Regions from separate parts of the Methylobacterium sp. OAE515 genome, predicted to be linked through region 2. Evidence: predicted binding sites of a transcription regulator. Region 2 holds the regulator's gene; each other region holds the start of a gene.
What was found. The regulator LexA, encoded in region 2, represses DNA repair genes until DNA is damaged. The targets are predictions, from matches to a motif close to TGTTCNNNNTGTGTTCNG.

Region 1 (9,611 bases), 520 kb from region 2:
AGAATCCGGCAAATCCGGCGCGGGCGGGACGCCGCCGGGGCGACGGGGCGCCGGGACCGGAACGGCCACCCGAAATGGGCCGTGCGGGACCCGGACCGGTATCCGACAGCCCGAATCAGGTTCGGCCGCGGGCGCCCGGCCAGGCCTTGGCGGCCTGGACCGGGCAGAATTTGCCGCCTCGCTTCGGGCTTGTCGGGGGACGTGGACGCCCGGGCCTATTCGGCGGCGCTGCGGCGGGCGGCGCGGGGCGCGGCCTGCGGGGCAGGGCGCCTTTCCAGCACCTCGCGCAGGAACCGGCCGGTATGGCTCGCGGTCGAGCGGGCGATCTGCTCCGGCGTGCCCTGCGCCACCACCCTGCCGCCGCCGTCGCCGCCCTCGGGACCCATGTCGATCACCCAGTCGGCGGTCTTGATCACTTCGAGGTTGTGCTCGATCACCACCACCGTGTTGCCCTGGTCGACCAGCTCGTGGAGCACCTCCATGAGCTTGGCGACGTCGTGGAAGTGCAGGCCGGTGGTCGGCTCGTCGAGGATGTAGAGGGTGCGGCCGGTGGCGCGCTTCGACAGCTCCTTGGACAGCTTCACCCGCTGCGCCTCGCCCCCCGACAGGGTCGTGGCCTGCTGGCCGACATGGACGTAGTGCAGGCCGACCCGCTTCAGGGTCTCGAGCTTGTCGCGGATCGCCGGCACCGCCTTGAACAGCTCGGCCGCCTCCTCGACGGTGGAGTCGAGCACGTCGGCGATCGACTTCGCCCGGTACTTCACCTCCAGGGTCTCGCGGTCGTAGCGCTTGCCCTTGCAGACGTCGCAGGTGACGTAGACGTCCGGCAGGAAGTGCATCTCGATCTTGATGACGCCGTCGCCCGAGCAGGCCTCGCAGCGCCCGCCCTTGACGTTGAACGAGAAGCGGCCGGGCTGGTAGCCGCGCGCCTTGGCCTCCGGCAGGCCCGCGAACCAGTCGCGGATCGGCGTGAAGGCGCCGATATAGGTGGCGGGGTTCGAGCGCGGCGTGCGCCCGATCGGCGACTGGTCGATGTCGATGACCTTGTCGAGATGCTCCAGCCCCTCTAGCCGCCCGTAGGGCGCCGGGTGCTCCGGGGCGCCGTTCAGCTTCTTGGCGACGGCCTTGTAGAGGGTGTCGATCACCAGGGTGGACTTGCCGCCCCCCGAGACGCCGGTGATGCACGTGAAGGTGCCGAGCGGGATCTCGACATCCACGTCCTTCAGGTTGTTGCCCCGCGCGCCGAACAGCCCGAGCTTGCCCTTGCGACCCTTCCGCCGGGCGGTCGGCGTGCGCACCGCCATCGCGCCGGTGAGGTATTTCGCGGTGAGTGAGGCGGGATTCGCCAGCACCTCGGCCGGAGTACCCTGCGCAATGATCTCGCCGCCGTGGATGCCGGCGCCCGGGCCGACATCGACCACGTAATCGGCCTGCAGGATCGCGTCCTCGTCGTGCTCGACCACGATCACCGAGTTGCCGAGGTCGCGCAGGCGCTTGAGCGTGCCGAGCAGTCGCTCGTTGTCGCGCTGGTGCAGGCCGATCGAGGGCTCGTCCAGCACGTAGAGCACGCCGGTCAGCCCGGAGCCGATCTGCGAGGCGAGCCGGATGCGCTGGCTCTCGCCGCCCGAGAGCGACCCGGAGCCGCGGGCGAGCGTCAGGTATTCCAGGCCCACATCCACCAGGAAGGTCAGTCGGTCGCGGATCTCTTTCAGAATTCGGACCGCGATCTCGTTCTGCTTCGTGGTCAGCTTCCCCGGCAGCTCGGAGAACCAGCGATGGGCCTCCGAGACCGACAGAGCCGTCACGTCGGCGATGTCCGCCATGGCGACCTTCACGGCGAGCGCCTCCGGCTTCAGCCGCTTGCCGCCGCAGGCGGCGCAGGGCGTCTCGCTCATGAAGCGGCCGATCTCCTCCCGGACGGCGTCGGAATCGCTCTCCTTGTAGCGGCGCTCCAGGTTCGGAATCACGCCCTCGAACGGCTTGGTGACCGTGTACTTGCGCAACCCGTCGTCGTAGGCGAAGCGGATCGCTTGGCTGCTCGATCCGTACAGCACGATGGCGCGGGCCGTCTCCGACAGGCTCTGCCAGGGCACGCTCGTCTTGAAGCCGAAATGCTCGGCCAGCGCGTCGAGCGTCTGGCCGTAATACGGCGAGGTCGATTTCGCCCAGGGGCCGACCGCGCCGCGCTTCAGGCTCAAGGCCGGATCGGAGATCACCAGCTCGGGGTCGATCCGCATCTCGTGGCCGATGCCGCTGCAGGTCGGGCAGGCGCCGAACGGGTTGTTGAACGAGAACAGCCGCGGCTCGATCTCCGCGATGGTGAAGCCCGAGACCGGACAGGCGAAGCGCGACGAGAAGGTGATGGTCCGGGGCGTCTCGCCCTCGGGGGCGTCGGCGAATACGACCTCCGCGATGCCGTCGGCGAGCTCCAGCGCGGTCTCGAAGGAATCCGCCAGCCGGGAGCCGATATCGGCGCGGACCACGATGCGGTCGACGACCACGTCGATGTCGTGCTTGAACTTCTTGTCGAGCTTCGGCACGTCATCGATGGCGTAATATTCGCCGTTCACGCGCAGCCGCTGGAAGCCCTTCTTCTGGTACTCGGCGATCTCCTTGCGGTACTCGCCTTTCCGCCCACGGACCACGGGCGCGAGCAGGTAGAGCCGGGTCTTCTCCGGCAGCTCCAGCACCCGGTCGACCATCTGCTGGACGGTCTGGCTCTCGATCGGCAGGCCGGTGGCCGGCGAGTAGGGGATGCCGACCCGCGCCCAGAGCAGGCGCATGTAGTCGTAGATCTCGGTGACCGTCCCCACGGTGGAGCGCGGATTCTTGGAGGTGGTCTTCTGCTCGATGGAGATCGCCGGCGACAGCCCGTCGATCTGGTCGACGTCGGGCTTGGACATCATCTCCAGGAACTGGCGGGCATAGGCCGAGAGCGACTCGACGTAGCGCCTCTGCCCCTCGGCGTAGATCGTGTCGAAGGCCAGCGACGACTTGCCCGAGCCCGACAGCCCGGTGAACACCACGAGCTTGTCCCGAGGGATGGTCAGGTCGACGTTCTTGAGATTGTGCTCGCGGGCGCCGCGGATCGCAATGACCCGCCGGTCCTCGGCAGGAGCCGGCGCGGCATCGAACAGGGCGGCCAGCTTTGCGTCGACGGCGGCCTCGGTCCGGGCAGCGGACGCCTCGCCCTTCGCGCGGGCCGGCTTGGGCTGGGCTGCCTTCACAGGAGCTGTCTTGGCCGGGACCGCCTTGACGGGCGACTTGGGAGCGGCTTTGGCGGCGTCGGCGCGGCTTGCGGCACGACTTCCAGCTTGGGCTTTGGCCATGAGGGCGGCGGTCTTTCGAGGCGTCGACGCGGTCAGATCGGATTCGCGCGCGGGCCAGCCGCCGCAACGGCCTCATGTCGAGCCCGAGAAGGCTCACGGCAAGATGCGGCCGGCGGGACGCAGGCCCGTCATGCGCCGCCCTTGCTAGAACGAAACGCGTACGGCGGCAACCACTCGGTGAACGATCACCCGTCTTGGCGAGCGCAGCGAAGCCATCCAGAGCGCGCCACGCGGACCAGTCGCGCGCGACCCTGGGCCACCTCGCAGCGCTCGCGAGGACGCGGCGCAGCCAACGGCCGCGACCAGAGTCCGGCGGCCCTATGTTCGCCAAACCTTGGCCCACCTTCGGTGTTGCACAGCGGGGCTGAGATCCACGTCGCCAAATCCCGCCCTCAGATCCACACCCCGACCGGTAGCGATGCCAGCGCTCGACCTGACCGATCCGGTCGCCATCCCTGGGGCCGACGACCGGGCCGCAGCCCAGCAGAGGCTGTCCACCCGGCTGCTGTTCCTGATCGTCGGCCTCGCCAACGCCACCTGGGCGCCGCTGGTGCCGCTGGTGAAGGACCGCGCCGACCTCGATGCGGCCGGGCTCGGGCTGCTGCTCCTCACCTTCGGCATCGGCTCGATCCTGACCATGCCGTGCGCCGGGGTGGCGGCCGCGCGGCTCGGCTTCCGGCCGGTCCTGCTCGCCGGCACGCTCGCGATCGGCCTCGCCCTGCCGGTGCTGGCCGTGGGCTCCGGGCTCGTGCCGCTCACCGGGGCGCTGCTGCTGTTCGGGGCCGGGATGGGGGCGGTGGACTGTGTCATGAACCTGCAGGCCGTCGCGGTGGAGCGCGCCGCCGGGCGCCCGATGATGTCGGGCTTCCACGGCCTCTACAGCCTCGGCTGCATCCTGGGGGCGCTGCTGGCCAGCGTCCTGCTGGGCACCGGTCTCGGCGCCGGCTGGAGCGTGCTGATCCTGGTCGCCGGCATCGTGGCCCTGTTCGCGGCCGCCTGGCCGGGCATCCTGCCGGCCGGCGGGGCAGGGGGAAGCGGCGGGCCCGCCTTCGCGCTGCCCCGCGGCCCGGTGCTGGTGCTGGGCCTGCTGTGCTTCGTGGTGTTCCTCACCGAGGGCTCGGCCCTCGACTGGAGCGCGGTGTTCCTGATCCAGCAGCGCGGTCTCGATCCGGCCTGGGCGGCGCTGGGCTACGCGGCCTTCTCGGTGACCATGACGGCCGGGCGACTCGGCGGCGACCGGGTGGTGGCCCGGCTCGGCCGGCGGCGCGTGGTGGTCCTCGGCGGCCTGCTGGCGGCCGCGGGTCTCGCGCTCTCGGTCCTGGTGCCGGCCTGGGAGGCGGCGCTGGCCGGCTACGCCCTGGTCGGGGCGGGCTGCGCCAATATCGTCCCGGTCCTGTTCACGGCCGCCGGCCGCCAGAGGGCGATGCCCGCGCGCGTGGCGGTGCCGGCGGTGACGACGCTGGGCTATGCCGGGGTGCTGGCGGGTCCGGCGCTGATCGGCTTCGCCGCGCAGGTGCTCGGCCTGCCCGCGGCCCTGCTGATCGTGGCGGCCCTGCTCCTCGGCGTGGCGGCGGCCGGGCGGTCCCTGCGGGTGTGAGGCTCACGCCTCGGCGTTGCGCGCCATGAAGGTGGCGGGGCTGCCGTCTTCCGGGTTCACGAAGATGATGTCGGTGGGCGCCCGCCGGGGCGTGTCGATCGACAGGAACACCACCGGCGCCCCGGGCGCGATCTCCGGCATCGCGTGGACCGTGCCCTTCTCGAAGAACAGGAGCTGGCCGGGGCCGAACGCCGTCTCGGAAGCCGGATCGCCCAGCCAAACCCGGCCCCGGCCCGAGAGGCAGTAGAGGTACTCGTCGCAGGTGGCGTGATAGTGCGGCCGGGTCGGCCGGTAGACCCGGAACACCCGGGCGCTCGCGGGCCTCCCGGTCGGTCAGGTAGGTGTCGACCAGGAGGGTCTGCGCCCGCTCGGGCAGCGTTGCCGCCAGCGCCGCCACGTCGAAGATCCCGGTCCCCGCCGCTTCCGCCATCGCGCCCCCCCTCAGTCCGCAAAGCCTTCGAGCACGATCTTGCCCTTGGCCCGCCCGCTCTCGATCAGCGCGTGGGCGCGCTTCAGGTTCGCGGCGTCGATCCGGCCGTAATGCTCACCCAGGGTGGTGCGCAGGCGGCCCGCGTCAACGAGGCGGGCGATTTCGTCGAGGAGCGCGCCCTGGGCGGCGATGTCGGCGGTGGCGAACATCGACCGGGTGAACATGAACTCCCAGTGCAGCGACAGGCTCTTGCGCTTGAGGAGCCCGACATCGAGGCGCTCCGGGTCGTCGATCAGGGCGAGGCGACCCTGCGGGGCGATGAGATCCACGATCGCGGCGAGGTGGGCGTCGGTGTTGGTCGTGGAGAAGACCAGACCCGGCGCGCCGAGCCGCAGGGACGCGACCTCGGCAGCGAGCGGCCTGGAATGATCGACCATGTGGTGGGCGCCGAGATCCCGGCACCATTGCGCCGTCTCGGGCCGCGACGCGGTGGCGATCACGGTGAGGTCGGTGAGCTCCCGGGCGAGCTGGATCGCCACCGAGCCGACGCCGCCCGCGCCGCCGACGATCAGGATCGCCGGGGCGGCCCCGGGCACGGGCTTTCCCGCATCGAGCCGGTCGAACAGGGTCTCCCAGGCGGTGATCGCGGTGAGCGGCAGGGCGGCGGCCTGCGCCCAGTCGAGGCTTGCGGGCTTGTGCCCGACGATGCGGGCATCGACGCAATGGTACGCGGCGTTCGTCCCCGGCCGGGTGAGGTCGCCCGCGTAGTACACGGCGTCGCCCGCGGCGAAGCCCGCGACCTCCGCGCCCGCGGCGACGACGGTGCCGGCCGCGTCCCAGCCGAGCACCTTGACGCCGCCTTCCTCCGGCTCGGCCCGACGCCGGACCTTGGTGTCGACCGGGTTCACCGAGACCGCCTCGACCTTCACCAGCAGGTCGCGCGGGCCGGGCTCGGGCTGCGGCAGGTCGCAATCGACCAGGGCTTCGGGATCGGTGATCGGCAGGGACTTGCGGTAGCCGACGGCGCGCATCGTGGTCTCCTCGGGCTGTCGCCGCAGGAGATGCCGCCCGCCTTCACGAACCGCAAGTACGCACATAAAACGCCGATAGTGCCAAAAACGATACCGTCGGAGACATCGCCATGCCGCGCACCCGCCATCACGCCGGCGCCTGCAGCCCCGGCTGCGCCGTCGAGGCGACCCTCCGGTTCATCGACGGCAAGTGGAAGGGCGTGATCCTCTATCACCTGCTGGAGGGGACTCTGCGGTTCAACGAGATCCGCCGGCGGCTGACCAGCGTGACCCAGCGCATGCTCACGAACCAGCTGCGCGAAATGGAGGCGGACGGCCTGATCACCCGGACGGTCTACGCGCAAGTCCCGCCCAAGGTCGAATACAGCCTGACGGCGCGCGGGCGCTCCCTGGAACCGGTCATCCGCGCCCTGAAGACCTGGGGGGACCTGCACGCCGATCAGGCAGAGACCGTCCACGACGCCGCTTGATTGGGCAGATCGGGCCGGCGACGGCGGCAAACCTATAACGGGTTCTTTAAGACTTGGCCGGATGGTGAAATGTCTCCTTTCGGACACTTCCAGATCCACCGATGCCGATCCTCGCCTCGCTCCGCGCCCGCATCCTGGCGGTGGCGCTCGCCCCGTGCCTCGCCTTCGCGGGGGCGGCGGGCCTCGCGGTATCGGACCAGTGGGCGCGGCGGGCCGAGATGGACCGGGTCGAGAGCCTGGTCGACCTCGCCTCGCGGATCAGCGCCTTCGTGCACGAGGCCCAGCGCGAGCGCGGCGCCTCCAGCCTGTTCCTGGGCGCGAAGGGTGCGCAGTTCGGGCCGGAGCTGGCGGCCCAGCGCGGGCGCACCGACGCGGCGCTGGCCGGCCTGCCCGAGGCCATGGCGGGCGCGACCGGCTTCGGCCCGGTCTTCGCGGCCCGCGGCAGGGGGTTCACCACGGCGCTGACCGGGTTCGCGGCGCAGCGCCGGGCCATCGATGCGCTCGGCCCGAGCGCGCCGCAGGCGGCCGCCTTCTACACCGGTCTGATCGGCGAGGGGCTGGGCCTGGTGCGGGCGATGGGCGGGGTGATCGACGAGGCCGGCCTCGCCGCCCGGGCGAACGCCTATGCGGCCTTCCTGGCGCTCAAGGAGGCCGCGGGCCAGGAGCGAGCCGCCGTCTCGGCCGCCTTCGCGTCCGGCAGCCTGGACCTCGCGGCCGCGCGCCGGCTCGTCACGCTCTCGGCCGAGCAGGCGACCCATGCCGCCCTGTTCCGGGCCGGGGCCGAGGCCGGACAGGCGGCCCTGCTCGACGACGCCGAGGCGACCGAGCCGGCCCGGGCGGTGGCGCGCCTGCGCGAGGGCGTGCACGCAACGATGCCGGGGACGCCACTGGCCTTCCGCGACGCACCCGCCTGGTTCCGTCTCGCCACGCAGCGGATCGACGCCTTGAAGGGCGTGGAGGACCGGCTGACCACCGACCTCGTGGCGGCCGCCGGCGCGGTGCGCGCGCGGGCCGACCGGATGCTGACCCTCTGGATCGCCGGAGGGCTCGTCCTGTTCGCGCTCTCGGCCGGCCTCGCGGCCTGGCTCGGCACCGCGATCGCCCGGCCGCTGACCCGGATGGCGCGGGTGCTGACCGCGATCGGCCGCGACGCGGGGACGGAGGATCTGGCGATCCCGTCCGGCGGCCCGCGCGAAGTCCGGGCGATCGCCGCCGCCGCGCTCGCCTTCCGCGACAGTGTCGCCGAGCGCCGGGCGGCCCGGGCCGCGCAGGAGCGGCTCGCCGCCGAGACCCGCGCCGCCCAGCAGGCGGCCGCCCGCGGCCTCGCCGACAGCTTCGAGCGCCAGGTCGGCAGCATCGTGGCGGCGGTCTCGGCGGCGGCCGGACGGCTGGAGGCCGCCGCGCACGGCATGGCCCGGGCCGCGCAGGACACGACCGATCTCAGCCGCACGGTCGCAGACTCCGCGGATTCCGCCGCGCGCTCGGCCGACACGGTGGCGGCGGCCACCGAGGAGCTCACCGCCTCGGTGCGGGAGATCGGCGTGCAGGTCGGGGCCTCGGCCGACCTCGCCGCCGCGGCGACCCGGGATGCGGACGGGATGGCCGGGGAGGTGCACCGCCTCGCCCAGGCCGCCGGCAGCATCGGGGAGATCGTCGCGATGATCTCGCAGATCGCCGGCCAGACGAACCTTCTGGCGCTCAACGCCACCATCGAGGCGGCGCGCGCGGGCGAGGCCGGCCGCGGCTTCGCGGTGGTGGCCGCCGAGGTGAAGCACCTCGCCGAGCAGACGGCCCGGGCCACCGAGGAGATCGCCGCCAAGGTCGCGGAGATCACCGGATCGACGGAGGCCTCGGTCCGGTCCATCGGCGGCATCACCGAGGTGATCCGCACCCTGGCGCGGATCGGCGCCGAGATCGCCGCCAGGATCGAGCAGCAGGGCGCCGCGACCGCGGAGATCGCCCGGACCACCGCACAGACCTCGCAGGACACCGGCGGGGTCTCGAAGCACATGGCGGGCGTCGGCGCGGCGGCCGGCACGGCGAGCCAGGGCTCGGCCCAGGTGCTTCAGGCGGCCGGCGACCTCTCCCGGCAGGCGGGCGACCTGCGCGGCGCGGTGGAGGATTTCCTGGCCCAGGTCCGGGCGGCCTGAGGACGGGATTTCCGGAGGGCTCGGCCCTTCGGCGGGGTGTCGGGGGGCGCCCCGACATCCGGGCCGCGCCCGCGAAAGGTCTCGGCCTTTCGAAACCGGACTGTCCCTACGCGGCGAGGCCGAGCCCGAGGAGCCGGTCGGCGTTGCGCCAGAGGGCGGCGTCCAGGGCCTCCTCGCACAGGCCCAGGCCGCGGAAATCCGCGACGCCCTGGCCCATCGGGCGGAACGGGAACGAGGAGCCGAACAGGAACTGGTCCTTCATGAACCCGTTCGCCGCCTCGACGTAGAGGCCGCCGCCCGGCGCGAACGTGTACATGTCCGGCGAGACGAAAACGTTCTCGTTGCGGAACGCCACCGTCACCATGTCGGCGACGCGCGGGTAGAACCCGTGGCAGCACACGATCGGCAGCTTCGGGAAGGTCCGGGCGACCCGGTCGACCGCGAGCGGGTCGTTGAGGCGCAGGTCCGGCGTCGTCGGCCCCGACATCACGAAGGCCGGGACCTTGAGATCCTGGCACAGTTCGTAGAGCGGCATCAGGCGCTCGTCGTCGGCCGTCATGGCCTCGCGGTAGAAGCCGGCATCGAGGTTGATGCCCTTGAAGCC
Region 2 (9,611 bases):
TGTCGGCCCGTCAGACGGAATTCGATGCGGAAGCCGCGGGCGACGGGGTCGGCTACCTGGCCGACTCCCTGGCACAGCGTCTCGGGCGGGCGCTGCTCCGGCTCGAGCCGCGGGCGAGCCATCTGCCGGAGCGGGCCGACCGGGGCCGCGTCTGGGTTGCCGGAGAGGGGCACGGTTCGTCGGCCGATCAAGGCGTCGGCCGGCCGCGGGCGCGTCTCCTTCCCCCCTCTGCCGCCGCGGGACTGGTGGATTCCAACATCGGGGCCGGCAGGGCGGCGTCAGGATCGCTCACAGGTCCCCTCTCCCGTGCGGGAGAGGGACAGGGTGAGGGTCGAGAATTGTCCGGAAAAGGCGCGCCTAGTCAGTGCGTTGATGGCGTGCGCCGTTCTGTGCCTTCTCGGCCCTCACCCCAACCCTCTCCCGCACGGGAGAGGGGGCCGGTCGCGCTCCCTCACCAAGGTCGGCGCCCGACCGAGATGGGTGAACATCGCTGCGCAGAGGTGGCAGGGAAGGCGCCTGCTATCCCCTCCCCCTGGCCCGACCACCTCCCGCCCCGCCCCCTGGTGCTGTTCCCCCGGGGCGAGGCCGCCTGCGACGTGCTCTCGACCATCCCGGAGGGTCCGCCCCGGCGCTTCCGCTGGCGCGCGCAGATCCACCAGGTCACCCATGCCGAGGGGCCGGAGCGGATCGCCGCCGAATGGTGGCGCGAGCCCGGAAAAGACCGCGACTACTACCGCATCGAGTGCGAGGCCGGGCACCGGCTCTGGCTCTACCGCGACGGCCCGCACGCGCCCGACCGACCGGCCGCGTGGTACGTCCACGGGCTGTTCGCGTGAGCGGCCCGGAAAACGTCCCCTACGCCGAACTCGCCGTCACCACGAACTTCTCCTTCCTGCACGGCGCCGCGCACCCGCAGGAATTCGTGGTGCAGGCGGCTTCCTACGGACTCAGGGCCATCGGCATCGCCGATCGCAACACCGTGGCCGGCGTTGTGCGGGCGCACGCGGCAGCGCGGGCGCTCGAAGCGGAGGGCCCGAAGATCCGGGTTCTGCCGGGGGTGCGCCTCGTCACCGAGGAGGGGTTCGAGGCCGTCACCTACCCGATGGACCGGGCGGCCTGGGGCCGCCTGTGCCGGCTGCTCACGCTCGGCAACCGCCGTGTCCGCAAGGGCGACTGCCGCTTCTCCTTCGCCGAGTTGCTTGAGGCTGCCGAGGGGCAGATGTTCATCGCCATGCCCCCGGCGCGGCGCCTGCCGGAGGGTTTTCGGGCGCGGCTGGAGGCGCTCGCCGCCGCGGCGCCGGGCCGGACCTTTCTCGGCGCGAGCCACACGCGGCGCGGCGACGAGCGGCGGCGCCTGGGGCTGTTCGCGGAGCTCGGCGCGGCCTCGGGCGCCCCGATGGTCGCGGTCTCGGACGCGCTCTACCACCATCCCGAAAGGCGCCCGTTGCAGGACGTGGTCACCTGCATCCGCGAAGGCTGCCGGATCGAGGACGCCGGCTACCGCCTGGAGGCCAACGCCGAGCGCCACCTCAAGCCCGGCGCCGAGATGGCGCGGCTGTTCGCCGATTATCCTGAAGCGCTCGCCCGCACCGTCGAGATCGCCGAGGCTTGCGGCTTCAGCCTGTCGCAGCTGCATTACGAGTATCCGGAAGAGCCTGTGCCCCCCGGGCGCACGCCGCAGGAATATCTGGAGGAGAAGACCTGGGAGCGGGCGCGCTGGCGCTATGCCGGCGACATCCCGGATTCGGTCGCGAAGACGCTGCGTGACGAGCTGCGTCTCATCGCGACGATGAACTACGCCCGCTACTTCCTGACCCTGTTCGACGTGGTCGAGTTCGCCCGCGGACAGGGCATCCTCTGCCAGGGCCGGGGCTCGGCGGCCAATTCCGCCGTGTGCTTCTGCCTCGGCATCACCGCGGTGGACCCGTCGAAGCACCGACTGCTCTTCGCCCGCTTCATCTCGGAGAATCGCGGCGAGCCCCCCGACATCGATGTCGATTTCGAGCACGAGCGCCGCGAGGAGGTGATCCAGCACCTCTACGCCCGCTACGGCCGCGAGCGCGCCGCCCTCTGCGCCACCGTGATCCACTACCGTCCGCGCATGGCGATCCGCGAGGTCGGCAAGGTCCTGGGCCTGACCGAGGACGTGACCGCGGCGATCGCCGACACGGTCTGGGGTTCCTGGGGTACCGGCATGCCGGACCAGCACGTCCGCGAGGCCGGCCTCGACCCGGAGAACCCCGCGATCCGGCAGGCGCTCGATCTGGCCCACCAACTGATCGGCTTCCCCCGCCACCTGTCGCAGCATGTCGGCGGCTTCGTGCTGACCCGCGGGCGCCTCGACGAGACCGTGCCGGTGGGCAACGGCGCCATGGCGGACCGCACCTTCATCGAGTGGGACAAGGACGACATCGACGCGATCGGCCTGATGAAGGTCGACGTGCTGGCCCTCGGCATGCTGACCTGCCTCAAGCGCGGCCTCGATTTTCTGGAGAAGGATCACGGCACCTTCTACGCGACCCTGGCCGACCTGCCGCAGGAGGATCCCGAGACCTACGCGATGCTGGCGAAGGCCGATTCCGTCGGCGTGTTCCAGGTCGAGAGCCGGGCACAGATGTCGATGCTGCCGCGCCTGAAGCCCAAGGAGTTCTACGACCTCGTGGTGCAGGTCGCGATCGTGCGCCCCGGCCCGATCCAGGGCGACATGGTCCATCCCTACCTGCGCCGCCGCTCCGGGATCGACCCGGTGGAGTACCCCGCGCCGCATCCGGATCACGGCCCGGCGGACGAGCTGAAGGAGGTCCTGCAGAAGACCTACGGGGTGCCGCTGTTCCAGGAGCACGCCATGCAGATCGCCATCACGGCGGCGGGCTTCACCCCGGCCGAGGCCGACGGCCTGCGCCGGGCGATGGCGACCTTCCGCCATGTCGGCTCGATCGGCGGCTTCGCGAAGAAGTTCGTCGGCGGGATGACCCGCCGGGGCTACCCGACGGACTTCGCCGAGCGCTGCTTCGCCCAGATCCGCGGCTTCTCGACCTACGGCTTCCCGGAGAGCCACGCGGCGAGCTTCGCGCTGCTCGTCTACGCCTCGGCCTGGATGAAGTGCCGGCACCCCGACGTCTTCCTGGCCGCGATCCTCAACGCCCAGCCGATGGGCTTCTACCAGCCGGCCCAGCTGGTGCGCGACGCGCGGGCCCACGGGGTCGAGGTGCGGGGCGTCTGCGTCAACGCCAGCGACTGGGACTGCACCCTGGAGCCGGCCGGGAATCCGGCGCTGCACGCCGTGCGGATCGGCCTGCGCGTGGTGCGCGGCCTGCCGGAGGCCGCGATGCGCCGGCTCGTGCGGCTGCGGGCCAACGGATACGCCAGCATCGAAGGCCTTCAGGCCGCCCTCGCCCTGCCCCGCAACACCCTGGAGCGCCTGGCCGAGGCCGATGCGTTCCGCTCGCTCGGCCTCGACCGGCGTGCCGCCCTGTGGATGGTTCGCACCCTGGAAGGGACCTCGGCCCGCAAGGCCGCGAAGGCCGATGGCAGCGCACGCCGGGCCCATCTGCTGGACGCGCCGCTGCCGCTCTTCGCCTGGCACGCCGATGACGGCCTGTTCCGGCACGAGCCGGCGGTGGAGCTGCCGTCCCTGGCCCCGTCCGAGGCGGTGGCCGAGGATTACGCCGCCACGGGCCTGTCCCTGCAGGGGCACCCGGTCGCGTTCTTCCGGGGGCGCCTCGCCCGGATCGGCGCGATCCCGGCCCGGGCCCATCTCGACCCGGCCCTGCGCCAGGGAGCGCGGGTCACGGTGGCGGGGCTCGTGCTGATCCGCCAGCGGCCGGGCACCGCCAAGGGCGTGGTCTTCCTGACCCTGGAGGACGAGACCGGTATCGCCAACGTGATCGTCTGGAAGGCGGTGTTCGAAGCCAACCGCCGGGCCGCCATGCAGGCCCGGTTCCTCGCCGTGCGCGGCCGGATCCAGCGGGCGGACGGGGTGGTCCACCTCGTGGCAGAGGGGTTTCGCGACCTCACCGCATCGCTCCGCGACCTGCGCGAGGCCGGCCTGAAGCTGCCGCCCGAGACCACGGATTTCGGCGTGCCCCCGGACCGGCGCGTGTATCGAAGCCGGGATTTCCACTGAGGGGCGCCCCTCGACAGGCCCCGCGCCGCGCGTAGAGTGCGGGGATGTCGAGCTTCGCCGTTCCGCGCCTTCTCCTCGCCGCCTGCGCGGCCCTGCCCCTCCTGGCGGAGGCCGCCCGGGCCGACAGCTGCGACGACCTCACCCGCCAGATCGCCGGCGCGATCGGCGGCAAGGTCGGCAAGCGCGCCGGCCCGAGCATCGACATCCGCATGGCCGGCCCGATCAAGTTCGACGTCACCTGCCGGGCCGAGCCGATCGTTCAGGCGACCTCCGCCGAGCCCGCCCCCTCGGCGACCTTCTTCCGCGATCTGTCGGTGGCCTCGGAGATCCTGATCGGCGAGTCCGCCGCCACCGTCGAGCCGATCATCACCAACGCCTACCGGACCTCGCTGGCGGAGCGGCGCAAGTCGTTCATCCAGCAGAACGGCTGGTCGGCCTCCTGCTACACCGACCCGGGCAGCAGCACGATGCGGACCCTCTGCTCGGTGGGGCGCATCCCGCCGGGATGAGGCGGACCTGAGCCGGCAGGATGCGTGGCGCGGGCCTGATCAGTACTCGATCACGCCGTCGAGCGCGTAGTGCTTCACCGTCTTCCGGTTGGCGATCAGCTCGTCCACCGTCGGCTCGCCCTTGAGGGCGCGGGCGATGGCGAGCTTCGTGGCCTCGTAGTTGGTCCGGTAGAGGTCCTTCTGGTCGAGGTTGTCGTCCTCGGCGCAGCGCTGATCGAGCCAGATCATGATGATCATGCACAGCTCGTCGAGCCCGTCCTTCGGCAGGATGCCCTCGATGATGCAGTCCACGATCGCGTCGCCAGTGGCGGCCTGGACCACGCCGCCGAGGAGCTCGGCATATTCGGCCGTGTGGATCGTGACCTTGGTGGTCATCATCGTGGCGGGGCGCACGAGCTGGTTGAGGTCGCGGACCACGAACATCCGCGTGTGGCCCTGGACCTGCCCCATCATCGAGGCGAAGGCCTGGCCGACGGGACCGCGCACCGAGCCGATCAGCACCTCCGGCATGGCGTCGGTGTACTGGCCCTCGGCCGCCAGCACCGTGGCCTCGCCCGTGCGGAACCAGATCTCTTGCATGTTCGAACTCCACCTGATCGGAGCCCGCGGGAGACATCATCGGAGGGCTTGCGTCAATCGCCTCAGAGCAGACCGACCCCGTCGAGCACGCCGACCAGCGCGAAGGCGATCGTCACGCCGGAGATGATGTAGACCACCCACTTGTAAGCCCCTGCCACGCGCTGTCCGTCGGGCAAGGCCCGGGTGGCGAGCAGGATCAGCAGGCCGAGCGCCAGGGGCAGGAGCAGGGCGTTCATCACCTCCACGGCGATGTTGAGCGCCACGAGGTTCGGCACGAGCTGCACGGCGAAGGCGCCCGCGGCGACCACGAGAGCGAAGGCGCCGTAGAAGGCCGGCGCCTCCCGGGGCGACTGCGCAAGGGAATGCGGCTTGCCCGTCACGTCGCCGAAGCCCCAGGCCAGCGCCAGCGCCACGACATTGAGCGCCACGAAGGCCGCCGCGGTGATGCCGACCCCGAACACCACCTGCCCGAGCCAGGGCCCCAAGGCCGGCGTGAAGGCGCTCGCGAGGTCACCGACGGTCTGGAGTCCGTCCTTCGTGCCCTGGCCGGCCTTGCCGATCGTGGCGGCCGCCGCGATCAGAATCGCCCCCATCACGCATTGCGAGATCACGGCACCCACGAGCGTGTCGAGCCGCGAACTCCGGGCGTGGTCCCAGCCGAGACCTTTGTCGACGATTGCCGATTGCTGGTAGAAGATCATCCACGGCATGATCACCGCGCCGATATTGGCGGCGATCAGTACCCGGTACTGGCCGTCCCCGAGCGGCATGTGCCCGAAGGAGGCGACGATCTCGGCCACGTTCGGCCGCGCCGCGATGGCGAGGCCGATGAAGACCAGCTCGAACAGGCCGACGACGATCGCCACCACCTCGACCCGCCGGTAGCTCCCGGTAAAGACCAGCGCGAGCAGCAGGATCGCTGGCAGTCCGAGGCTCACCAGCCGGGGCACCCCGAACAGGTCGCCGATGCCGGCAATGCCTGAGAATTCCGTCACGATGGCGCCGATCCCGGCCACCACGAGGCCGCCGTAGGAGATCCAGGCCCAGACCGGCCCGTAATGCGCCCGGATCAGCTCGCCGTGGCCGCGGCCGGTGGCGGTGCCGAGCCGCACCGTCAGCTCCTGAACGACGTAGAGAATCGGCACCAGCAGGATCTGCAGGAGCAGCAGCGAGTAGCCCCAGCGTGCGCCGCTCTGGGCCGCCGTGATCAGGCTGCCGACATCCGTGTCGGCGAGCATCACGACGAGTCCGGGGCCCGCGGTCTTGAGGAACGCGTTCAGGCGAGGCAGGGAAGCGCTTGGCACGGCTCGGGAACAGGCCCGGGCACGGCCGGTTCCGGCGGGCGCCTGCGGCGTTTTCCCGGGCAGGCGGGAGTAACGTGAGATGGTGGAGAGCGCGGATCGAAGCTCCGGCTGGAGCCTTCAGGCGAGCGCCGTGCCCGATGGGGTGCGTCTGGAACTCGCCCTGTCCGACCTGGGTGGAGGTCCGGTCACCGCCGCGATCGTGCTCGACCGGGCGGAGGCTCGGGCCTTTGCCCGCGCGCTGCTGGCCGCCGCCGGAGATGCGGCGGAACGGACTTTTCCGAAGCCGGGCGTTTGAGAGCCCGCCGCCGACGGATCAGCGCGGGCCGAGGCCCGGGTTGCGACCCGGAAGGCGCGGCACCACCGTGCCCCGCTTCTCGATCGGCGCGTCGCACGCGTAGGCGAACTCGGTCTTCAGCGGATCGAACACGGTCTCGCCGGTAATCCGGCAATCTTCCCGCACGGTCTCGTCGAGATAGGTGCGGGCGGCGGTGCGGAAGCGCTTCACCCGGGTCGCCGCCGGCTCGGGATCGATCCGGACCTCGCTCAGGTTGCAGCCGGCATATTCACGCAGAGCATTGGAGACGATGAGCATCCGGCGCAGCTGCCGGTTGTCGTAGACCTCATAGGGCTCCTTGCAGCCGATCGTGACCACCTGCGGGGTGAGCGCGACGTAGTTGCGTGAGATGTATGAGAACCCCGTGGTGCAGCCCGCGAGCGCCAGACCGAGGGAGGCCAGAGTCACGGCCGTCAAGGCGGGAGGCAGCAGAGCCGCGGGTCGTCGCATCCTCGTCATCCCAGCCCGATCTCAGCCCGCCCCGGCTCCGCCGCCCTGTCCGGCGGCGTGTGGGTGCATTGAAACGGCTCCGCTTGCGCCGTCAATTCGTTTCTGCCTCGGAGCGCGGCGCCAGCAGAAGCGTGGCCGTATAACGCTTGCGGAACACTTGCGGAACGTTTAACCTGTTCGTGATTTGTTTCCGAGACCGTCCCGAGGCGGTCCGCCAAGCCGCGAGGCCCCCTTCGATGCTCACGCGCAAGCAGCTGGACCTCCTGCGATTCATCCAGAGTCGCATGCAGGAATGCGGCGTTCCCCCCTCCTTCGACGAGATGAAGGATGCGCTCGATCTCAAGTCGAAATCGGGCATCCATCGTCTGATCACGGCTCTGGAGGAGCGCGGCTTCCTGCGGCGCCTTCCGAACCGGGCGCGGGCCATCGAGGTGATCCGCATTCCCGAGAGCCTGACGTCCCCGGCTGCCGCGGCGCCGGCGGAGCCGCGCCGCTTCACGCCGAGCGTGGTCGAGGGCGGCAAGTCCAAGCAGCCGCCGCTGCCCGCCAATGCCCGCATGATCGACGAGGCCGGCCGCGCCGTGTCGATCCCCGTCATGGGCCGGATCGCGGCCGGTACACCGGTCTCGGCGATCCAGAACCAGAGCCACGCCATCACCCTCTCGCCCGACTTCCTGGCCGGCGGCGAGCACTACGCCCTGGAGGTGCGCGGCGACTCGATGGTGGAGGCCGGCATCCTCGACGGCGACCTCGTGGTGATCCGCAAGCAGGACACCGCCAACACCGGCGACATCATCGTGGCCCTGATCGACGACGAGGAGGCGACGCTCAAGCGCCTGCGCCGCCGCGGCTCCTCGATCGCCCTGGAAGCCGCCAACCCGGCCTACGAGACCCGCGTCCTCGGTCCCGACAGGGTCCAGATCCAGGGTCGGCTCGTCAGCCTCGTCCGCCGCTACTGAAGCGGGGCGGCCGGCGCGTCGTCCGGAGCCGGGTTGGCGCCTGTCGGATCGCTCTCCGACGCGGCCATCCCTCCGGAGGCGTCCGCAGGAGGATCCGTCCCGGTCCGCGCAGCGGCGGCTGGGCCGGGCACCGCGCGGGCCCGCCAGGGGACCGTCCGCTGATCGGTCCGGGCGCCCTGTATCGCGAAGCCGTCCGGTCCGGCGCGCAGGGCCACGGCCCCGTGGCTGGCGAGGAAGCGGCGGTCGATGATGAGCGGGCCCGTGCAGGTCGGGGGCGCCGCAAGGCCCGTGATCAGCACGGTGGCCCGGGCGCAATCCTCCGGGAAGGCGCGCCGGTCGCGAACCAGGGCGACCGCCCGGCCGTCCGGCAGGATCGCGGTGCAGCCGAGCCGGTCGCAGCGCCCGCCCGCGGACGGGCGGCTCCGCTGCTCGGGTGTGCGGTTATCGCCGTCCGCCCTCAGCCATTGTTCCAGGACGAAGCCGGAGGGATGTCCGAGCGCCGAAAGGCGCCCGTCGGGACCCCGCACCGCGGCGCCTCCGCCCTGCCGGTCGATGTAGAGATCGTAGCGCTCCGGCAGGGCCGCGAGGCCGAGGCCGAGCAGGAGCGGCGGTAGGGCGAGCCAGCGCAGCCGCGAGACCGGGAGCGTCGCCAGCAGCAGCCCGGCCGTGAGCAATCCCAGCGCCCCGGTTCCGAACGCCGGCAGCACCAGCGTTGCCCGCTCGAACCCGGCGATCCATTCGGAGATCGCCAGCATCTCGCCGACTGCCTGGCCCATGAGCCACCAGATCGGCCGGTCGAGGGCCAACGGATAGGCGAGGATCCCGATCACCGCGGAGGGCATCACCACCAGGGAGACCAGAGGCAGCGTCAGCGCATTGCCGATCAGCCCGAACGGCTGGATTGTCTGGAAATGGTAGGTGGCGAAGGGGGCGGTGGCGATCTGCGCCACCAGGGTCGTCGCCAGCGTGCCGGTGACCGCCGACAGGCCGGTGCCGACGATCCGCCCGATCCGTCCCGCCCCGGGGCGCACGAACAGCCGTCCGTCGATCAGCCGCGCGCAGGCGATCAGCCCCGCCACCGCGCCGAATGACATCTGGAAGCTCGGGCCGAGCAGACCCTCGGGCTCGCGGGCCAGAGCGATCAGCGCGGCGAGCGCGAGATTGCGCATCGACAGGGCCGGCCGGTCCACCAGGATCGCGCCCAGCATGATCAGGGTCATGATCAGCGAGCGCTCGGCGGCGATGTCCCAGCCCGAGAAGGCACAGTAGGCAGTGACCCCGATCATCGCGAGGCCGGCCGCGATCTTCTTGATCGGCCAGACCAGCGCGCAATGGGGGATCAGCGCCAGG
Region 3 (9,611 bases), 1.6 Mb from region 2:
GTGCAGGAGCTGTTCGTGACGCCGCCCGAGAGCGTGCGCACCTGGCCGGGCTCCCCGCACGCCACGTGGCCGTGGACGCCGATCTTCGGCTTCATCGACCGGGTGCTGCAGCGGGTCGAGAATCACCTGCCGCGCAAGAGCCGGCAGCGGGCCATGGAGAAGGCCCGTGCCTGGGTCAGCGAGCGCCTGAACGGCGAGGACGGCCTGGGGGCGATCTTCCCCGCCATGGTCAACTCGGTGCTGATGTACGAGGTGATGGGCTACCGCCCCGATCACCCGCAGGTCCGCGTCGCCTGCGACGCCATCGAGAAGCTCGTCGTCGAGAAGGCCGACGAGGCCTATGTCCAGCCCTGCGTCTCGCCGGTCTGGGACACGGCGCTGGCGAGCCATGCCCTTCTGGAGGCCGGCGGCCCCGAGGCCGAGGCCCAGGCCCGCGCCGGCCTCGACTGGCTGAAGCCCCGGCAGGTGCTCGACATCGTCGGCGACTGGGCGGCGCGCAAGCCGAAGGTCCGGCCCGGCGGCTGGGCGTTCCAGTACGCCAACGCCCACTACCCCGACCTCGACGACACCGCCGTGGTGGTGATGGCCATGGACCGGGCCATGCACCAGCACGGCCTCGTCGCCGGCATGCCGGACTACAAGGCCTCCATCGCCCGCGCCCGCGAATGGGTCGAGGGGCTGCAGTCCGAGGATGGCGGCTGGGCGGCGTTCGACGCCGACAACAACCACATGTACCTCAACCACATCCCGTTCTCGGATCATGGCGCGCTGCTCGATCCGCCGACCGCGGACGTGACCGCCCGCGTGGTCGGGATGCTGGCGCAGCTCGGCGAGACCCGCGAGACCTCCCGGGCGCTCGATCGCGGCGTGAACTACCTCCTGAATGACCAGGAGGAGGACGGCTCCTGGTACGGCCGCTGGGGCATGAACTTCATCTACGGCACGTGGTCGGTGCTCTGCGCCCTCAACGCCGCCGGGGTCGATCCGGCCGATCCGCGGATCCAGCGGGCGGTCTCGTGGCTGATCCGCATCCAGAACCCGGATGGCGGCTGGGGCGAGGACGCCTCCTCGTACAAGATCGATCCGGCCTTCGAGCCCGGCTCGTCCACGGCCTCGCAGACCGCCTGGGCGCTGCTCGCCCTGATGGCCGCGGGCGCAGTCGACGACCCGGCCGTGACCCGGGGCATCAACTTTCTCACCCGCACGCAGGGCGCGGACGGGTTCTGGAAGGAGGAGCGCTACACCGCCACGGGCTTCCCGCGGGTGTTCTACCTGCGGTATCATGGTTACCCGAAGTTCTTCCCGCTCTGGGCGATGGCGCGCTTCCGCAACCTGAAGCGTGGCAACAGCCGGCGCGTCCAGTTCGGCATGTGATGTGATGGGGCCGGCCCGACGGGTCGGCTCCACCCGAGCCGGATCGCGGCGCGTTCGACCGTCCTGGTGATCGACCCGCGAGCCCCGGTATCCGACACGTGGCCCCTTCTGACAGCGATCCCGCGGGACAGGGTGAATCCCGCCCCGTACCGGATCAACCCTCTGGGGCCCCGCGGCGCTCGCGCCTGCTTGCAGACCTTGCCGGACTGGTCCACCAGCGGACCATGATCGACCCGACCGCACCCGTCCTGGCCGTCACCGGCCTCGCTCGCGAGCGCCGTATGGCGGCCGGGGAGGGGGTCGAGGCCGTGGGGGCCGGCGGCAATCCGCACCGGCTGCGCCAGCTCCTCGATGCCCGCGTGCCGCCCGGCTGCCGGGCCGTGGTGAGCTTCGGGATCGCGGGCGGCCTCGATCCCTCGCTGAAGCCGGGCGACGTGGTGGTCGGCACCGGCGTCGTCGGTGAGGACGGGCGGCGCGCCGCCGATCTCGACCTGTCGGCCGTGCTCCTCAACGCCCTGTCGGATGTCGGGCCCCGGGTGATCCCGGCGGATCTCGCCGGCGTCGACACGGCCGTCCTGTCGGTCGACGGCAAGACCGAGCTTCGCGCCGCGACCGGCGCGGCGGCCGTCGACATGGAATCGCACGTGGCCGCGGCCTTCGCGGGGCGGCACGGCCTGCCCTTCGCGGTCCTGCGGGTGATCTGCGATCCGGCCGGCCAGGCGCTGCCGGCCTTCGCCGCGCAGGCGCTCACGGCGGATGGTGAGCCCGACATCGCCGCGGTGTTCTTCGCCTTCGCCCGCGGCCGGGCGCGTCTGGGAGACCTGATGCGGCTCGCCCGCGACTCGAACGCCGCCTTCGCGGCGCTCGGCCAGTGCCGGGCGCGCCTCGGGCCGGCCCTCGGGATCCCGGCGGCCCAGAGCTGACCGGTTCGGGTCGCCGCGTTTAGCGCTGCCGTCTGTGCGAGCGGAGTGGAGCAGCCCGGGGACGCGCGACGCTCGCTGAGGGCGCGCCGTCCTGGGTCACGTCTCTGCGCTGGTGATGATCGCGAGACAACGAGACCCGGCGATCCGGCTCAGGCCGGGTCGTCCGTCTCCTCCGGCAGCGGATCGCCGGTCCAGGTCGTAGCGAAGGCGGCGAGTTCCCGGGCCTCCGCGAAGGCCGCCACCGTCACGGCGCGCTCGGCCGGCGCCGCCCCCGGGTAGGGGGCGAGCTGGATCGTCACCCGGGCGAGGCGGCCGCCGGGGGCATTGGCGGCGAGCCAGGCCTGCGCGTCCGGCGTGAAGCGCTCCGGCCCGTCGAGGGCCCGCGAGTCGCTCCGCAGCACGATGACATAGGTGCCGAGGCTCGGATCGGCCTCCTGCACCGCCTTGACGATGTCGATCACGGGCTCTCCGCGAAGTCGTTGATCTGCACCTGGGCCTGCGCCGGGGTGAAGTTCGGGATGTCGGCGAAGATCTCCTCGCCATGGGCGGCCACGGCCTTCTTGAACGCCTCCACCGACTCGAAGGTCAGCAAAGCCATGACCTGGAACGGCGCGGTGCCGCCGTCCGGCGTGCCGGCGCCCTTGACCACCTTCGCCTCGTGGAGGCCGAGCGACGACCAGCGCTCGCGCACCAACGGCATGTGGTGGCCGAGATAGTAGCCCATGTCGAAGCTCGGGCCGGCCGGGTACATCACGCTGACCAGGATCATCGGGTCCATCCTCCCTGTGGAAACGGCCCGGATCTCCCGGGCTCGCAGCTCAAGCTAGTGCAGCTTCACGCGCGGCTCGGTGCGGCGGGTGAGCGCGCGGGCCATGGTGTCGAGCGCCGTCTTGGCAGTGCCGTGGAGCGCCCGCTCGTGCATCTTGTAGAGCGAGCGGTACATCATCCGGGCGAACAGGCCGGCGATCAGCATGTTCTTGCCGCGGACGAAGCCCATCAGGCTGCCGACGGTCGAGTACTCGCCGAGCGACACCAGCGATCCGAAATCCTTGTACTTGAAGGCTTTCAGCGGCTTGCCGTCGATCTTGGCCTGGATCTGGCCGACGAGATGGCTCGCCTGCTGGTGCGCCGCCTGGGCCCGCGGCGGCACCGGCGTGTCCGAGCCGACCTCCACCAGGTAGGCGCAATCGCCGAGCGCGAAGATGTCGGGGTCGCGGGTGGTCTGCAGCGTCGGGGTGACCACCAGCTGGTTGGTCCGCGTTGTCTCCAGCCCGCCGATGCCCTGCAGGAAGGGCGGAGCCTTCACGCCGGCCGCCCAGACCACCAGCTCCGACGGGATGAAGGTGCCATCGGCGAGCTGCACGCCGTCGGCCCGCACCTCGGTGACGCGCGCCTTCACGCGGACGTCGACGCCGATCTTGTTGAGGAGCTGCATCACCTCCGCCGAGAGGCGCTGGGGCACCGCCGGCAGGATCCGGTCGGCGGCCTCGACGAGGGTGATGCGGATGTCCTTGCCCGGGTCGATCCTGTCGAGGCCCGTGGAGACCACGTGGCGCAGGGTCCGGTGCAGCTCGGCGGCGAGCTCGGTCCCGGTGGCGCCGGCGCCGATCACCGTCACGTGAAGCTGGCCGGGGCGGACTGGACCGACCTGCGTGTGCGCCCGCAGGGACGCGTTCACGAGGCGCTGGTGGAAGCGCACCGCCTGGTCCTGCGTGTCGAGGGCGATGGCGTGCTCGGCGACCCCGGGCGTGCCGAAGTCGTTGGTCGTGGAGCCCACCGCCATCACGAGGGTATCGTACGGGACCGCGCGCTCCGGCGTGACCTCGCGCCCCTCGGAATCGTAGCTCGCCGCGAGCTGGATCGTGCGCGCCTCCCGGTCGAGCCCGGTCATGCGGCCGATCCGGTAGCGGAACCCGTGCATGTGGGCATGATGCAGGTAATCCACCGCATGATGGCCGACATCGAGGCTGCCCGCCGCGACTTCGTGGAGCAGCGGCTTCCAGATATGCGTGCGGGCGCGGTCGACGAGGGTGACATGGGCGCGCTTGCCGCGCCCGAGCTTGTCGCCGAGCTTCGTCACAAGCTGCAATCCAGCCGCGCCGCCGCCCACGACGACGATGCGATGCAGGCCGGACTCGTTCTCGACGGATGCCATCGACACTCTTTCTTCCCCCGAACCGGGATTAAAACGCCGGCCTGCTTACACGTCCTGGGTAACGGATTGCCACATCTGCCTGCCGCCCGCCCACGTGACCAGTGCGCGCGTGGCGGATCACGCGCCGGGCGCGCCGGGCTGACGCAGGGGATGTGCCGCCGCGACCTCCGGAAGGGCGAGGCAGGCCTCGGCGATCCGCGCCACGGTCGGGTAGGGCGCCGTGTCGATGCCGAAGATGCCGGTCCCGACCCAGAGGCTGACGAGGCAGAGATCGGCGTGGCTCACCGCGTCGCCCTGGCAGAAGCGGCCGGTCCACGGCTCGGTGCCGAGACGCGTCTCCAGCGTCCTGAGGCCGGTCTCGAAAGCGTTGCGCAGGAAGTCGAGCATCCGCTCCCGGGGCAGGCCGTAATGCTCCATCAGGAAGGTGCGCACCCGCGGCACGTAGAGGGGGTGGGTATCGCAGGCGACGACCTGCGCCAGGGAGCGCGCCCGCGCCCGGGCCCGCGGCTCCTCGGGCAGGAGCCGCACGCCGCCCTTCGTCTCCTCCAGGTAGTCGAGGATCGCGAGCGACTGGGTGAGGGGCGGACCGTCGCCGTCGAACAGGGCCGGCACCGCCCCCTGCGGGTTGATCGCCCGGAATTCCGGCTTGTGCTGGTCGCCCGCGTCGAGATCAATGAAGGTCTCCTCGTAGGCGATGCCCTTCAGCTTGAGCGCGATCCGCACCCGGAAGGCGGCGGCGGAGCGCCAGTTGCCGTACATGTGCATGGGGACAGGATCTCCGACGAGGCCGGAAGAGCACAGCCGAGTTTTCGCCCCGCGGCAAGACCCGGGACGGGCGGGTCGGGGGCGACAACCGGATCGGGCCAGCCCATATCGGATGCCTGTCCCGGAGAGACCCCGCCATGGCCGACCAGCCCGACGCCCGCCGCTTCATCCCGCTCAACATCGCGGTGCTCACCGTCTCGGACACGCGCCGGCCTGAGGACGACCGCTCGGGCGACACGCTGACCCAACGCCTCACGGAGGCGGGTCACCGGCTGGCCGACCGCGCCATCGTGCCCGACGAGATCCCGGCGATCCGCGGGCAGGTGGAGTGCTGGCTGCGCGACCCGGGAATCGACGTGGTGATCAGCACGGGCGGCACCGGCTTCACCGGCCGCGACGTGACCCCGGAGGCGCTGGAGCCGCTGTTCGAGAAGCGGATGGACGGCTTCTCGGCGGTGTTCCACCGGATCTCTTATGACAAGATCGGCACCTCGACCCTGCAATCCCGGGCGACGGCCGGGGTCGCGCAGGCGACCTACGTCTTCGTCCTGCCGGGCTCGCCGGGCGCCTGCCGGGATGCCTGGGACGGGATCCTGGCCCAGCAGCTCGACTACCGCCACCGGCCCTGCAACTTCGTAGAGATCATGCCGCGGCTCGACGAGCACCTGCGGCGCGGGGCGAGCATCACCGTGTGACCCGAACCGTCTGTCCGAGGCCGTGCAGCGGAGCCCGGAAGCCAGTGCCGCACCCTGCCAGAACCTTCACGCTCGGTGGTTCCGGATTCCGCGCTCGCCATTGGCATCCCGGAACGACGGGGCTGTGCTGCGGAACCAGCCCGGCGCGCTACGCCGCGTTCCCCTCCTTGCGGCGCAGCACCGAGTGCTTCCGGCCGTAGAAGAAGTAGATCACGAGCCCGATCGCCATCCAGATCACGAGCCGCAGCCACGTGTCGAGCGGCAGGCCGATCATCAGGAGCAGGCAGAACAGGATGCCGAGGATCGGCACCACCGGCACCGCGGGCGCCCGGAACGGGCGCTTCATGTGGCGGTCCGTCCGCCGCAGGTAGATCACCGAGCCGCAGACCAGAATGAAGGCGGCGAGCGTCCCGATGCTGACCATCTCGCCCAGGATGTTGATCGGCACCAGGGCGGCCACCAGCGCGACCATGGCCCCGATCAGCGCCTGGCTGCGATAGGGCGTCTGGTAGGTCGGGTGCACGTGGGAGAACATCTTCGGCAGCAGGCCGTCCTGGGCCATGGTGAAGAAGATCCGGCTTTGGCCGTAGAGCAGGACCAGGATTACCGTGGTCAGGCCGGTCAGCGCCCCGAGCTTGATCAGGATCGCGAACCAGCCGATGCCGATCACGTCGACCCCCTTGGCGATCGGGTCGGGGACGTTCAGGTCCTTGTAGGGCACGAGCCCGGTGAGCACGGCCGCCACCAGCACGTACAGGATGGTGCAGACGGCGAGCGAGCCCAGGATGCCGATCGGCATGTCCTTCTGGGGCCGGCGCGCCTCCTGTGCGGCGGTCGAGACCGCGTCGAAGCCGATGAAGGCGAAGAACACGACACCCGCACCGCGCAGGATGCCGCTGGCGCCGAAATGCCCGAAGGTGCCGTTGTTGTCCGGCATCAGCGGGCGCCAGTTCGCCGTGTTCACCTGACCCCAGCCCAGCGCGATGAAGGCCACCACGACGGTCAGCTTCACCGCCACCATGATGTTGTTGAAGCGCGCCGATTCCTTGGTGCCGCGCATCAGCAGGATCGTGATCAGCGCCACGATCAGCACCGCCGGCAGGTTGAACAGGGCGGTGCCACCGCCGTCGATCGGCGTGCCGGGGGCGTGGGCGAACTGCGCCGGGATCACGATCCCGACATCCTTGAGGATGCTGGTCACGTAGCCCGACCAGCCGACCGCCACGGTCGCCGCCCCCATGGCGTATTCGAGGATCAGGTCCCAGCCGATCAGCCACGCGAAGAACTCGCCCAGCGTCGCGTAGGTGTAGGTGTAGCTCGACCCGGCCACCGGGATCAGCGCCGCCATCTCGGAGTAGCACAGGCCCACGAAGGCGCAGGCGATGCCGCCGAGCACGAAGGAGAGCATGATCCCCGGCCCGGCATATTGCGCGGCGGCCGTGCCGGTGAGGACGAAGATGCCGGCGCCGATGATCGCGCCGATGCCCATCGCGGTGATCGAGAGGGCGCCCAGCGATTTCGAGAGCTGCTGCTCGCCCTCGCCACTCTCGAGGATGTCGTCGACCGATTTGCGCCCCATCAGGCCTGACGAATCCATGGCACCATCCTTTCAGGGCGGAAGCGGGTCAGCGTTCTCGCGCGGTGCAGAGACGGCAAATCTTCCACCCCGGTCAGGGTGTTGTAGAGGAGGCGTGACCGACAACAACGTGGCGTCGCGCAAGATTCTTCCGGTCAGGCCCGGTTGATCCGCGCGATCAGCGGCCGGACCTTGAGGCGCGGCGCGAACACCGCCCCGGCGCGCAGGGCCTCCCGCCGGACGACGTCCCCGGCCCGGGCCTGCCGGGCGCCGGCCACGAGCTCGATCCGGCCGATCAGGCGCGCGGGCCAACCGGCCGCCGGGCGCTGCAGGCGTCCGAGCCCGGTCTCGGGCCGGGCGGTCCCGACGAAGCGATCGAGGGTCCGGATCCAGCCTTCGGCCGGGACATCCCCGGCTTCAAGGCACAGGATCCAGTCCCGGCGGGCAGCGGCTGCGCCCGCCGCGTAGGGATTGCCGTCCCGGTGCAGGACCAGCGTCGCGCCCGTCGCCTCCGCGACGGCCGCCACGGCCTCGCTGTCGCTCCCGGTGACGATCACCGCGTCGCCGATCAGGCCGCCGGCGACACCCGAGACGAGCACGCTGAGCGTATCGGCCAGCCGATCGATCGCGTCCGGAGCGGCCGGGTCGGCCAGGAAGGTCACCGCAGAGAGCATGAGCGCGCCCTTAGACGATTTTCCGCCGCCGTAAACCATTGATCCGCCTCCCGAAGGCGCGAGCGCGACCGTGCGACGCGTTGCCTGGGGATTTGCCTGAAAATGAGGCGCTGGACCGCCGGGTGTTCGCGGTATGTTCCACGTGAAACACGGGGGCGACTCGGCATGGGACACAGCGGAGGTAAATCCACACGCGGGGCCGCGCTCCGTCTCGGGCTCAGCACGCCGCCCGAGAGCGCCCGGCGCGGTCGCGGCGCCACCGCCAATCCCACGAGCCGTTTCGCGGCGGCCTGGCGTGAGGTGTTTCACGATCCCGACTGGGAAGCCGACGCGCCGGCTCCCGTGCGCACGCAGGTCACGCCGGAGCGTTCCGCCCGCATCATTGCCCGCAACACGTCGCCCGACATCCCGTTTGATCGATCGATCAATCCCTATCGCGGCTGCGAGCACGGCTGCATCTACTGTTACGCGCGGCCGACCCACGCCTGGCTCGGTCTGTCGCCGGGGCTCGATTTCGAATCGCGGATCGTCACCAAGCCCGACGCCGCCCGGCTCCTTGCCCGGGAGTTGGCGGCGCCGGGCTATCGCCCCGAGACCATCGCCCTCGGAACGGCCACCGATCCCTACCAGCCGCTGGAACGCGAGCACCGCATCACCCGCGCGGTCTTGGAGGTACTGCGGGAGACCCGGCACCCGGTCAGCATCACGACGAAATCCGACCTCATCCTGCGCGACCTCGACATCCTGGCCGAGATGGCCGCGCAGAACCTGATCCTCGTCGCCCTATCGTTGCCGACCCTCGATCCGGACCTCGCCCGACGCCTCGATCCCCGCGCGCCGCGGCCGGAGAAGCGGCTCGCCGCGATGCGCGCCTTAAGCGCGGCGGGCGTGCCCGTGATGGTCAACGTCTCGCCGATCATCCCGGGGCTCACTGATCCCGAGATCGAGACGATCCTCGCCCGGGCCCGGGAGAACGGCGCGAGCCGGATCGGCCACGCGCTGCTCCGGCTTCCGGGCGAGGTCGCCGACCTCGTGGCCGACTGGTTCGCCGCACATTACCCCGAGCGGAAGGACCGGACCTTCGGGCTGCTGACACAGGCCCGGGGCGGCCGCGAGAACGATCCGCGTTTCGGCCACCGCTTCCGCGGCGAGGGCGCCTACGCGGCGATGATCGGCCAACGGGTGCGGCTCGCGGGAACACGGCTCGGCTTCGCCTTCGGCCGGATGGCGCTGGACCGTGATGCCTTCCGCAAGCCGGGGGCGCAGCTGGCGCTGTTCTGACGGTCGGCAGATCGGTTTCGGCCGGCTCGCCCGGTCCGTCGGGGCCGGCCTCGTGAGGTCGAGCCTTCGACGGGTGGACGACCGGCCGGCCCGGCCACAGCCTTCGAGCAACCTGTCTCGAATGCGCGAAGCCGTGCATTGAAAAGATTTTGTCCGCGATAAAGATCC

Region 1: a site for LexA is predicted at 3,475-3,492, ahead of uvrA (excinuclease ABC subunit UvrA). Genes of this name have one in related genera too.
Region 3: a site for LexA is predicted at 8,286-8,303, ahead of ABIE45_RS30015 (PA0069 family radical SAM protein). Genes of this name have one in related genera too.

What each region holds. Positions count from the first base shown of each region.
Region 1 covers NZ_JBGMUV010000001.1:4,008,290-4,017,900, forward strand. Annotated here, with positions in the region: gene uvrA (excinuclease ABC subunit UvrA) at 216-3,329, opposite strand; gene ABIE45_RS19595 (MFS transporter) at 3,748-4,926, shown strand; partial or broken gene ABIE45_RS19600 (cupin domain-containing protein) at 4,930-5,356, opposite strand; gene ABIE45_RS19605 (zinc-binding alcohol dehydrogenase family protein) at 5,368-6,387, opposite strand; gene ABIE45_RS19610 (helix-turn-helix domain-containing protein) at 6,498-6,857, shown strand; gene ABIE45_RS19615 (nitrate- and nitrite sensing domain-containing protein) at 6,959-9,007, shown strand; gene ABIE45_RS19620 (amidohydrolase family protein) at 9,114-9,611, opposite strand, start outside.
Region 2 covers NZ_JBGMUV010000001.1:4,527,805-4,537,415, forward strand. Annotated here, with positions in the region: gene ABIE45_RS22010 (DNA polymerase Y family protein) at 1-836, shown strand, start outside; gene ABIE45_RS22015 (error-prone DNA polymerase) at 833-4,126, shown strand; gene ABIE45_RS22020 (hypothetical protein) at 4,171-4,635, shown strand; gene fae (formaldehyde-activating enzyme) at 4,675-5,214, opposite strand; gene ABIE45_RS22030 (divalent metal cation transporter) at 5,277-6,518, opposite strand; gene ABIE45_RS22035 (hypothetical protein) at 6,598-6,813, shown strand; gene ABIE45_RS22040 (hypothetical protein) at 6,832-7,302, opposite strand; gene lexA (transcriptional repressor LexA) at 7,539-8,261, shown strand; gene ABIE45_RS22050 (ComEC/Rec2 family competence protein) at 8,255-9,611, opposite strand, start outside.
Region 3 covers NZ_JBGMUV010000001.1:6,177,014-6,186,624, reverse strand. Annotated here, with positions in the region: gene shc (squalene--hopene cyclase) at 1-1,374, shown strand, start outside; gene ABIE45_RS30055 (phosphorylase) at 1,599-2,297, shown strand; gene ABIE45_RS30050 (hypothetical protein) at 2,447-2,758, opposite strand; gene ABIE45_RS30045 (EthD family reductase) at 2,755-3,066, opposite strand; gene ABIE45_RS30040 (NAD(P)/FAD-dependent oxidoreductase) at 3,121-4,452, opposite strand; gene maiA (maleylacetoacetate isomerase) at 4,570-5,217, opposite strand; gene moaB (molybdenum cofactor biosynthesis protein B) at 5,355-5,912, shown strand; gene ABIE45_RS30025 (amino acid permease) at 6,061-7,509, opposite strand; gene ABIE45_RS30020 (hypothetical protein) at 7,644-8,162, opposite strand; gene ABIE45_RS30015 (PA0069 family radical SAM protein) at 8,328-9,443, shown strand.